Regions from separate parts of the Lonsdalea populi genome, predicted to be linked through region 2. Evidence: predicted binding sites of a transcription regulator. Region 2 holds the regulator's gene; the other holds the start of a gene.
What was found. Region 2 encodes LexA, which represses DNA repair genes until DNA is damaged. Its sites were predicted from a motif close to TNCTGTATGTACATACAGNA; they were not measured.

Region 1 (6,086 bases), 1.2 Mb from region 2:
CAAGACATTCAGCAGCGATGTTTTACCTGCGCCGCTGGCACCGACCAACGCCACCCGTTGTCCTGCTTCGATGGTGAATGAGAGTGGTCCGGCGAGAACGGTGCCGGCGGGGGAGAGGATCTTCAGCTCTTTGGCCACCAATTTCAGCGGTTCAAGGCTATCGAAATCCGTCTGGCCGTGACCGACTTTCTCGCCTTCTTGAGACAGGAAGGCGAACAGCGTATCCGCTGCGCCAACGGCCTGTGCCTTCGCGTGATAGAACGTGCCCAAATCGCGCAGCGGCTGGAAGAATTCCGGCGCCAGGATCAGGACCAGAAAACCGGCAAATAATGTGACGCCAGTACCGTAATGACCAAAGTTGAGTTCGCCCAGATAAGAGAATCCGAAATAGACCGCGACGATGGCGATGGATATAGAGGCGAAGAACTCCAGGACGCCGGAAGAGAGAAAGGCCATTCGCAACACTTCCATCGTGCGGTGGCGAAAATCTTCGGAGGCTTGACGGATGTGATGGGTTTCCGCCTGACCGCGGAAGAACAAGCGCAGGGTATCCAGTCCGCGTAGACGATCCAGAAAATGGCCGCTGAGGCGTTCCAACGCCAGGAAATTGCGGCGATTGGCTTCTGCTGCGCCCATACCGACCATCGCCATAAAAACAGGGATCAAGGGGGCCGTCAAAAACAGGATTAACCCCGCCGCCCAGTTGATGGGAAAGACGCAAATGAGGATTAGCAGCGGCATCAGAGCCGCTAAATACATCTGCGGCAGATAGCGGGCATAATAATCCTGCATATCGTCGACTTGCTCCAGAATCAGCGATGCCCAGCTCCCCGCCGGTTTACCCTGAATCCAGGCCGGTCCCAACTGCTGCAAGCGGTCCAGTACCATGCTGCGAATTTGTCGGCGGATGACTTCACCGCAGCGGAATCCGACGCGCTCTCGAATCCAACTCACCAAGGCTCGCAGACAAAATGTGGCAGCCAATAGCGAAAACGGTGCGATTAACTGTCCGCGTGGCGTGTGGTCGATGATGAGCGCTTGCAAGAGCGCCGCGAGTAACCAGGCTTGAGCGATGATTAGCAGGCCGCTCACCAGCCCTAACAGAAGCGAAAGGCGTAGCCAGCGTTGCGCCAACCGGCTCTGCTGTTTCAGCCAGCGGGTGAGTTCTTGTTGTCGGGTACTATTCATTAGATGCCGGTTGTCTTATGGGAGTCATGCGAAATAACGCTTGTATAACCGAGGGTTAACATTTGTTCGGGCGTTCGGTCAGATTGGCGTCATGTTACCTTGACGAAGAGGGCATGCAAACGAAAAGCGAAGGAAAATAGTGCTGGGCGATCAATTTTTACAAATCATGAAACAAAAGCCTGAGGGAGCGAAGACTCCCTCAGACGACGATGATCAGCTGTTGCCCAGACCATCCAGATAACGTTCGGCATCTAACGCCGCCATACATCCCGTACCGGCCGAGGTGATGGCCTGACGGTAGATGTGATCCATCACATCACCGGCAGCGAACACACCGGGGATACTGGTTTGAGTCGCGTTACCGTGAATGCCGGATTGAACCTTGATATAGCCGTTTTCCAGCGCGAGCTGGTCGTCGAAAATAGCGGTATTAGGACTGTGGCCAATGGCGATGAAGGCCCCGGCGACGTCGAGGGTTTCCGTAGCTTCGCTGTGGGTATCGCGCAGACGAACGCCGGTGACGCCCATCTCATCGCCCAGCACCTCATCCAAAGTACGGTCAGTGTGCAGCACGATGTTGCCGTTCGCGACTTTCTCGTTCAGGCGGTCGATCAGAATTTTTTCTGAGCGGAAAGAATCGCGGCGGTGAATCAGGTGCACTTCAGAGGCGATGTTGGACAGATACAGAGCTTCTTCTACCGCCGTGTTGCCGCCGCCGACAACGGCGACCTTCTGATTACGATAAAAGAATCCGTCGCAGGTCGCGCAGGCGGAAACGCCTTTGCCTTTGAACGCCTCTTCGGACGGCAGACCCAGATAGCGGGCGGAGGCGCCCGTGGCGATGATCAGGGCGTCGCAGCTGTATTCATCGCTGTCGCCGAACAGACGGAAAGGACGTGTCCGCAGGTCGACGCGGTTGATGTGGTCGAAGACGATTTCCGTATTGAACTTGGCGGCATGGGCGTGCATACGTTCCATTAGTGCCGGGCCGGTCAGATCATCGGCATCGCCCGGCCAGTTTTCCACTTCCGTCGTGGTGGTCAACTGACCGCCTTTTTCCATCCCGGTAATCAGCAGCGGGTTCAGGTTGGCGCGCGCAGCATAGACCGCGGCGGTATATCCGGCGGGGCCGGAGCCCAGAATCAACAGTTTGCGGTGTTTGGCTGTACCCATGAGTTCCTTAACTCCAGTGAAGGGACGATGAAGCGATTGTAAGGAAATTACCGACCTAAAAAAAGCGCAGAAGAATGTTGTTAACTATTTATCCTATAGTTAACAATCATTGAAAAAAGTGATACAGGTCTGGTGCGGGGATGTAATGCGGTAACATACGGTTGCCCTTGAAGCGCTAAAACGCTGCCTGATACCTGTTGGGGATTTGAATCTGGCAGTTTCTTCTGATTTTAATTGTTTTGCTTTGACAATCGGCTGCGCTTTTGCGAAAACATCCTATGAAGAGGAAATTTTTTGTATGTGAATAGTTGAATGCTCGGCCTTTTATCCGTTTTTGCATTGTTTAATTGACAGGCGACAGCATAGCTCATGCACCTGTTTGTCGCACGCGATAGACGGAATAAACAGACGTGACTTTTGATGTACAAAATAGACAGGGGTCTTCTTTAGGGGCAACTCTAGCACATTGATGTGGGCTGGAGAGAGCGATGAGCAGGGAAGAGTGAAGAGAGACAATAATAATGGTAGACACAAAAAAACGTCCGGGAAAAGATCTTGATCGTATCGATCGCAATATCCTGAACGAATTGCAAAAAGATGGTCGTATCTCCAACGTGGAGCTTTCCAAGCGGGTTGGACTATCTCCCACGCCGTGCTTGGAACGCGTTCGACGTCTGGAACGACAGGGTTTTATCAATGGCTATACGGCGTTACTGAATCCGCATTATCTGGATGCTTCGCTTTTGGTCTTCGTCGAAATTACACTAAACCGTGGCGCGCCGGATGTCTTTGAGCAGTTCAATACCGCAGTACAGAAGCTGGAAGAAATTCAGGAGTGTCATCTGGTTTCCGGGGATTTTGACTATCTGCTAAAAACCCGCGTGCCGGACATGTCTGCCTACCGTAAACTGCTGGGGGAAACGCTGCTGCGTCTGCCTGGCGTTAACGACACCCGCACCTATGTGGTGATGGAAGAAGTTAAGCAGAGCAACCGGCTGGTCATCAAGACACGCTGACGGTATGGGTGCAAAGCCCGGTAAATTTAGCTACACTCCTGTGAATTTATACAGCTACAGCGCCGGGACTTTCTCGGCGTTTTGTCATGACTCCTTTACCGAAACCTGGAGAGACGCTTGAGCCAGGAATATACTGAAGATAAAGAAATTACGCTGGAAAAACTCAGCGCTGGGCGACGTTTGATTGAGGCGTTGCTGGTTACTGCTGGGCTGTTCGCCTGTTACCTGGCCGCTGCGTTGCTGAGTTTCAGCCCGTCCGACCCTAGCTGGTCTCAGACTGCCTGGCATGAACCCATTCACAACCTGGGCGGAGGCGTTGGCGCTTGGATGGCCGATACGCTATTTTTCGTTTTTGGCGTACTGGCTTATGCCATTCCCCCCGTGATGATCTCGCTATGCTGGCTGATTTATCGTCAGCGAAACCGTCAGTATGCACTTGACTACTTTACCTTCTCCTTACGCCTGATTGGCGCTCTGGCGCTTATCCTGACGTCGTGCGGTCTAGCCGCCGTCAACGTGGACGACCTTTATTATTTTGCCTCCGGCGGCGTGCTGGGCAGTTTGCTGAGCAGTGCCATGATCCCGCGCTTTAACAGCATCGGTTCCACGTTGATTCTGTTGTGCGTATGGGCTGCGGGTCTGACGTTATTCACCGGCTGGTCTTGGCTGGCGATTGCAGAGAAAATCGGGGCTGCGGCGATGGGCTGCCTGACTTTTTTCTCCAATCGCGGACGGCGTGATGATTATGTCGACGACGAGGACGTAGCGCGCCAGACGGAGCATGAAACCGACACCGCCGCGTCTTCAGCGTTTCGTGGACACGAGGAAGATGAAGACGATGTGTTGCTCGCAGCCCCAGCGGTTCTTACCGCTCAGTCGGCTGCAAATGAAGGACACCCATTTTCGCCGCAACCTGCCGATCCGGTAATAGGGGACGTCGCGAAGAGCATGTCTGCAAGCGCAACGGCGGCCGAAAACGTGACGGCGCCAACCACGCCGATTGACAGCCGGAAGGTCGTTACCGTCCCGATGGATATAAATAAGCCCGCCAGCGAAGTGAAAGAAAGTGAAGTGCCACCGCTGTATTCTTTTGACGTCCCTGAATTTACGGCTGCCGAGCCTTTGAGCGAAAACCCGGTACATCACGCTCCGCCAGTTGACCGAGTTCCCCCTGTGTCGTCGACGCCAGTGACGACGGTCGCAGCAACGGCAGCGGCGACCGTATCACCAAATCAGGCTGCATCTTCGTTGCCGTTTACGCCGGCATTTTCAGCCGAGGATACGAATCCGCAGATCAAGCAGGGTGTCGGCCCTGAATTGCCGCGGCCGAATCCTGTGCGTATCCCGACACGGCGCGAACTGGCTTCGTATGGTATTAAATTGCCGTCCCAGCGGCTTGCGGAGCAGCAGGAGCGAGAAGCTCAGCGTCAAGCGCAGCCGAATGGCGTTGAAGAGGCGGTCGAGCAGACTGAGGCTAACCAAGAGGACGATGCGCTGATGCATCAGTTGGCTCAGGACTTTGCAGAGCAGCAACAGGAACGTTACGGTCACGATACCTTGAATGATGGACCGGATGCGGTCTTCGCCGAGCCGATTGCTCCGTCTTACCTTCAGCCGCCGCATTCCGCTCAACCCTCTCGCTCGACTCAGGTTCCGCCGCTGGACAGCGTTTTCGCTATTTCGCCACTGGCTGATTTGGTTGACGACGCCCCAAGCGAACCGTTATTCACTTTGTCTCCGCAGCAAGAAGCGGCGGCAGCCGTCGAGCATGTCGCATCGCAAACGCCGATGACGCCTTCTGTACAACCTGCGACACCAGCACACGAAGCGCAGGACGACAAAGACGACGACGCTTCGCCGTCCATCATGGATAGCCTGATCCACCCATTCCTGATGCGCAACGACCAGCCGTTACAGAAGCCGACCACGCCATTTCCGTCTTTTGATCTGCTGACTCCACCTTCAGGTAACGATGATCCGGTGGATGATTTCGCGCTGGAACAGACAGCTAGGTTGATTGAGGCGCGTTTGGCGGATTACCGCGTCAAGGCGACGGTGGTGGGATATCACCCTGGACCGGTCATTACTCGCTTCGATCTGGATCTGGCGCCTGGCGTGAAAGCGGCCCGAATTTCTAATCTCGCGAAGGACCTGGCCCGTTCACTGTCCGTGGTGGCCGTGCGTATTGTGGAGGTCATTCCCGGCAAGCCATACGTCGGTCTGGAGTTGCCGAACAAGCGTCGACAAACCGTCTTCCTGCGGGAGGTTTTGGATTGCGACCGTTTCCGCGACAATCCTTCGCCGCTGTCGGTTGTATTAGGCAAGGATATCGCGGGTCAGCCGGTAGTGGCCGATCTGGCTAAAATGCCACACCTGCTGGTCGCAGGGACGACCGGTTCTGGCAAGTCCGTAGGCGTCAACGCCATGATTATCAGTATGTTGTACAAAGCATCCCCGCAAGATGTTCGCTTCATCATGATCGACCCGAAAATGTTGGAGCTGTCTGTTTACGAAGGTATCCCGCATCTGCTGACGGAAGTCGTGACGGACATGAAGGATGCGGCTAACGCGCTGCGTTGGTGCGTTGGCGAAATGGAGCGGCGTTATAAGCTGATGTCGGCGTTGGGCGTGCGTAACCTGAGCGGTTACAACGAACGTGTCGAGCAGGCTGAATCTATGGGACGACCCATTCCCGATCCGTTCTGGAAG
Region 2 (6,086 bases):
GACCGTACCGGTGTTGTGGGATACGCAGCAACAGACCATCGTCAGCAACGAGTCGGCGGATATTATCCGCATGCTGAACAGCACATTTGACGGCGTGGGTGCGATGCCTGGCGATTACTATCCGCTGGCGCTGCGCACAGAGATCGAGGCGCTGAACGAGTGGATTTACCCTCAGGTTAACAATGGCGTCTACAAGGCGGGCTTCGCCACGCAGCAAAACGCCTATGACGATGCGGTCACGCAGCTGTTCGAAGCGCTGGATCGGCTGGAGCAACGTCTGAGTCAACGGCGTTATCTGACCGGCTCACGTCTGACGGAAGCCGATCTGCGGCTGTGGACCACGCTTGTCCGCTTCGACCCGGTTTACCACACTCATTTCAAATGCGATCGCTGGCGTTTGACGGATTATGAAAATTTGTACGGTTTTACGCGGGATATTTATCAACTACCGGGTATCGCGGAGACGGTCAATATGGATCACATTCGCCACCACTACTACCGTAGCCATGCCACGATTAACCCTTACGGCATTATTTCCGTCGGCCCAGAGCTGGCGCTAATAAAACCGCACGACCGAGAGAGACGGTTCAGCCGCTAACTCCCGTCGCCAACATCACGGTCAGCATCAGCGGGACGGCAGAATGGGGTGGCACTCCCGCACTACCGTTTCGCCGGGTCGGAAAGTGATTAAGACTCACGCAATACTTTGGGGATTTCCCGTAGCAGCCAGGACTTGGCTTCGCCCATATTGTCACGGCGCCAGGCCATGATGATCTGGCTCTCAAAAGTGCTTTCTGGGCTAACCACGCGCAGCCGTCCTTCGGCGATATCCTGAGCCACCAACTCGTAGGGGATTGTCGCAACGCCTAATCCTGCGAGCAAAGCCCGGCGTTTATCGTCCATCGTACTCACCGTCAGGCGAGGCTGTTTATCCAACAGCTGCACGGTCAGCACGGGGCGATCGCGCGCAGTATCCGCAATGGCGACCCCCCGATATTTGACTCGGGTGACTTCGGACAACGGTTCAGGCTCGTTATGAATGGGATGATCCGGGCTGGCGACATAGACACATTTCACCGAATAGAGCTTGCGCGTATTGACCTCCGACGTCGCACGGAAGTGAACATCCGGAGAGATAACGATGTCGGCGCGGTCTTGTTCCAGTCGCTCCCAGGCGCCTGCCAGCACCTCGGTCAGAATAGAAACCTGCGTGTTGGCCTTTTGCGCCAACTTATCCAGCAGCGGAAAAAGGCGTTCCGTCGGCACCAATGCTTCCACGACAATGGTGACATGGGTTTCCCAGCCGCGGGCGAGCGCTTCGGCATCCGTCGTCAGCTTATCGGCCGCTTCCAGCAGGACTCGCCCACGCTCCAGCAGCATTCTTCCCACATTAGTAAATTTAGTGCGATGACCCGAGCGGTCGAACAATACCACGTCCAGTTCATCCTCTAACTTTTGCATGGTATAGCTCAGCGCCGAAGGCACTCTGCCCAGCTCATCCGCCGCCGCCGCAAAGCTCCCCCGACGCTCGATAGCATCCATCACCCTTAACGCTTCCAATGTTAACGCTCGATCTTTCGACATAGATATTCTCATTCAGGATTTTTGAACGTCCCCACCAGATTAACTAGCTTACAATCTACCGTCCAGCCTATTACCCTCGCAGGGTCGAATACTTACGAGGACCGGACACCATGATCATTAGCAGAGCAGCAGAACAATGCGGCAAGGCTGACTACGGGTGGCTGCAGGCGCGATACACGTTCTCTTTCGGTCATTATTTTGACCCTGACCTGCTGGGATTCGGTTCGCTGCGCGTGTTGAATCAGGAAGTCCTGGCCCCCAAGACCGCCTTCCAGGCGCGGACCTATCCGCGTGTCGATATCCTTAACCTTCTTCTGCAAGGCGAAGCCGAATATCGAGACAGCAATGGCAACCACACGCAAGCCAAAGCTGGCGACGTCATGTTGTTGGCGACTCAGCCCAACCTCAGCTACAGCGAGCAGAATATTGCCAAAGACACGCCGCTGACCCGTATTCAGCTATGGCTGGATGCCTGCCCGACACGCGAAAATCGCGCGCTGCAACGTATGACGCTGAACGGCGAGCGCGCTCAATTGCTGGCTTCTCCGGACGACGAAAACGGCAGCCTGCATCTAAGACAACAGGTCTGGGTTTACCATCTGGATCTGTCCTCCGGAGAATCGTTGACGCATCCCTTGAAGGGTAATCGCGCCTACATTCAGTCCATCCACGGTGAACTTGGCATCCGTAGCAAAGCCGATGAGGGCAAAACGTTACATTGCGGCGACGGCGCCTTTATTCAGCAGGAGACGGCCATTACCCTGCAGGCAAAAACGCCGATGCGGGCGCTGTTGATCGATTTGGTGGCGTAACGCGCTCCCCTCCTGACTCGGCGTTTCTACGGAGTCATGGTAAGATAAATTATCATCCTCACCACTTTCTTCAGAGTTATAGCGATGGATTCAACCGATCCGGCCAAACTTCTTGCCCATGCTGAGCGACTGTGTCAGCAGCGCAACGTTCGACTTACGCCGCAGCGTCAGGAAGTGCTACGGCTGATGGTCCAACAGCCAGGCGCTATCAGCGCATATGACCTGTTGGATCTACTGCGCGTCGCTGAACCTCAGGCTAAGCCCCCCACCGTTTACCGTGCGTTGGATTTCCTGCTTGAACAAGGATTCATTCACCGCGTGGAATCCACCAACAGCTACGTGCTGTGCCACCATTTCGAAGAACACAGCCATACCTCGGCACTATTTATTTGCGACCGCTGCCGCCAAGTCACGGAGAGCCCTACTGAAGGCGTTGAAGAAATACTGCAACAAATTGCGCTCCAGACGGGATTCTCCCTGCGCCACAGTGTAGTTGAAGCGCACGGCCTGTGCGTTGAATGCAGGAAAATTGAAGCCTGTGATCACCGCGACAGCTGCAACCACGACCACAGTATCGTCCTCAAAAAGCGCTGAGCAGCAAAAAGTGCAGGTACGGCGTCATCGCGCCGAACGGTGGTACTGAGAATGGAATCTGAGGAAGATAGTAAATTTGAGAAGGGATTGAGGTTCAGGCTTGCGGGGAACCTTTGGTTCGGTTTTCATTTCAACCGTTACGTTCGGCGAGAAAGACCAAACGCAACGGAAGAGGTATAAACGGGGCGTTCAGCAAACCAGGTCGATCAACTCCAATCGCTGTTGCGAATGACGCCGACGGCCAACCCTTCAATGGAAAAGTTTTCCTTGCTCAAATCGACGACGATAGGTGCAAACTCTTTGTTTTCAGCCAACAGCTGCACTTTATTACCCTGCTGCTTCAATCGTTTTACCGTAACTTCATCTTCAATGCGCGCCACAACCACCTGACCGTTGTGAACATCCTGCGTTTTATGCACAGCCAGTAGATCGCCATCCAGAATACCGATATCTTTCATCGACATACCACTCACACGCAGCAGAAAATCGGCGTTTGGCTTAAACATGGCCGGATCGACCTGATAATGACATTCGATATGCTGTTCCGCCAGCAGCGGTTCCCCTGCAGCCACGCGACCAATCAGAGGCAGGCCGAGCGACTCTTCTTCCATTAACAGACGGATACCGCGGGACGCGCCGGTGACAATCTCAATCACACCTTTACGAGAAAGAGCTTTCAAGTGTTCTTCAGCGGCATTGGGAGAGCGGAATCCCAGTTGTTTAGCGATTTCTGCTCGGGTGGGTGGCATACCGGTTTGTGAGATATGATCGCGAATAAGATCATAAACCTGCTGTTGTCTGGTCGTTAAAGCTTTCATTCCGCCCCCTGGTTGTTTATACAGTTTCGCTGTGAGTATATACAGGGAAACTGCCCAAGGGAACTGAGAAATCGCGTTGTACCTTGTTTTTTGGCGTCATTCACGAGAGCTATCACGCGAAATGCCCCCACAGCAAGGCACCCCAGACTACGGCCGCCAATAGGCAAGCAACCAGCACCGCCGCCGACCCCAAATCTTTCGCTCTCCCTGCAAGCTCATGATATTCCTTACCAATTCTGTCAACCACGGCTTCGATAGCGCTATTCAGCAACTCGACGATCACAATCAGCACGACCGCGCCAATCAACAATAACCGTTCTAATATTGAAACTGGCAGCCAGCAGGCAATAATAATGCCTGCCAGAGTAAGAATGGTTTCCTGACGAAAGGCCGCTTCATGCCTCCATGCCTGTTTAAGTCCTTGCAACGAATAGCCTGTTGCCTTGACAAGGCGGGTAATCCCGGTCGCCTTATTCATGATCCTTGCTTACTCCTTTTTTATTTAGTTTCAAACGCAATTTTCGCGTCACCCCATTGTCTCATGACCACAGATATCCGATAAGGTTTCTGTTATCCTTGCGGCGCATTGCTAATAAGAGGTTCTCAGTTGTTATGTCAGGTTGGCGTAAAATCTACTATAAGTTATTGAATTTCCCTCTGAAACTTTTGGTAAAGAGCAAAATCATTCCTCTGGATCCGATCGCTGAGCTGGACATCGATCCTACACGTCCTATTTTCTACGTTCTGCCCTACAACTCCAAAGCGGACTTACTGACGCTGCGTGAAAAGTGCCTTGCGCTGGGGCTGCAGGATCCGCTTGAACCCTTGATTGTCGACGGTCAAGCACTGCCAAGCTATGTGTTCGTCAATAGTGGCCCGCGCGTATTTCGCTACTACGTGCCCAAAGAGAAATCCATCAAGCTTTTCCACGACTATCTGGATCTGCATCGAGACAATCCGTCGCTGGATGTCCAGATGGTGCCGGTTTCAGTCATGTTTGGCCGTTCGCCGGGTCGAGAAGGCCATCAGCAGGAAGCGCCTCAGCTACGTCTGCTGAACGGCATCGAAAAGTTTTTCGCAGTTCTGTGGCTGGGACGCGACAGTTTCGTGCGCTTCTCAACGCCGGTCTCGCTGCGCTACATGGCGACGGAGCACGGCACGGACACCACCATCGCCCATAAGCTGGCGCGTGTGGCGCGGATGCACTTCGCTCGTCTGCGTCTGGCCACCGTCGGTCCGCGTCTACCGGTCAGGCAGGAGCTGTTCAAAAAACTGCTGTCATCGAAAGCCATCGCCAAAGCGGTGGATGATGAAGCACGATCGAAGAAAATCTCTCGAGAAAAAGCCCAGCAGAACGCCATTACGATGCTGGAAGAGATCGCTGCTAACTTCTCTTATGAAGCGGTGCGTCTCACTGACCGCGTGCTAGGCTGGACCTGGAACCGGCTATACCAGGGGATTAATGTCCACAACGCCGAGCGAATACGGCAGTTGGCTCAGGACGGACATGAAATCGTTTATGTTCCCTGCCACCGCAGCCACATGGACTATCTGCTGCTTTCTTACGTGCTGTACCACCAGGGGCTGGTGCCGCCGCACATTGCTGCGGGCATCAACCTCAACTTCTGGCCGGCGGGTCCTATCTTCCGCCGCCTGGGCGCGTTTTTCATCCGCCGAACCTTCAAAGGCAGCAAGCTCTATTCCACCCTGTTCCGCGAGTATCTCGGCGAACTGTTTACTCGCGGCTATTCGGTGGAGTACTTCGTGGAAGGCGGGCGCTCGCGCACCGGCCGCCTGCTCGATCCGAAAACCGGTACGCTGGCGATGACGCTTCAGGCCATGCTGCGCGGCGGCACGCGGCCTATCACGCTGGTGCCGATTTACATCGGGTATGAGCATGTTATGGAAGTCGGCACTTACTCCAAAGAACTGCGCGGCGCCACCAAGGAAAAAGAAGGTTTTCTCCAGATGATTCGCGGGCTCCGCAAGCTACGTAATTTAGGCCAGGGTTACGTCAATTTTGGCGAACCGCTGCCGTTGATGACCTATCTCAACAACAAGGTCCCGCGGTGGCGCGACGACATCGATCCAATTGAAGCGCTGCGCCCCGCCTGGCTGACGCCGACCGTGCAGGACATCGCCTCCGACATCATGGTTCGCATCAACAACGCTGCGGCGGCCAATGCCATGAACCTGTGCTCAACCGCACTTCTGGTGTCGCCGCAACGTGCGATGACTCGGACACAGTTGGAAGAACAGCTCGAATGCTATCTGCAGC

Region 1: the regulator LexA is predicted to act here: its motif matches at 3,414-3,433, upstream of I6N93_RS09205 (DNA translocase FtsK 4TM domain-containing protein).

The regions. Positions count from the first base shown of each region.
Region 1 covers NZ_CP065534.1:2,098,112-2,104,197, reverse strand. Annotated here, with positions in the region: gene cydD (heme ABC transporter permease/ATP-binding protein CydD) at 1-1,188, opposite strand, end outside; gene trxB (thioredoxin-disulfide reductase) at 1,402-2,361, opposite strand; gene lrp (leucine-responsive transcriptional regulator Lrp) at 2,883-3,377, shown strand; gene I6N93_RS09205 (DNA translocase FtsK 4TM domain-containing protein) at 3,495-6,086, shown strand, end outside.
Region 2 covers NZ_CP065534.1:3,282,456-3,288,541, forward strand. Annotated here, with positions in the region: gene I6N93_RS14505 (glutathione S-transferase family protein) at 1-598, shown strand, start outside; gene I6N93_RS14510 (LysR family transcriptional regulator) at 688-1,584, opposite strand; gene I6N93_RS14515 (pirin family protein) at 1,695-2,396, shown strand; gene zur (zinc uptake transcriptional repressor Zur) at 2,481-2,990, shown strand; gene lexA (transcriptional repressor LexA) at 3,197-3,808, opposite strand; gene I6N93_RS14530 (diacylglycerol kinase) at 3,921-4,289, opposite strand; gene plsB (glycerol-3-phosphate 1-O-acyltransferase PlsB) at 4,421-6,086, shown strand, end outside.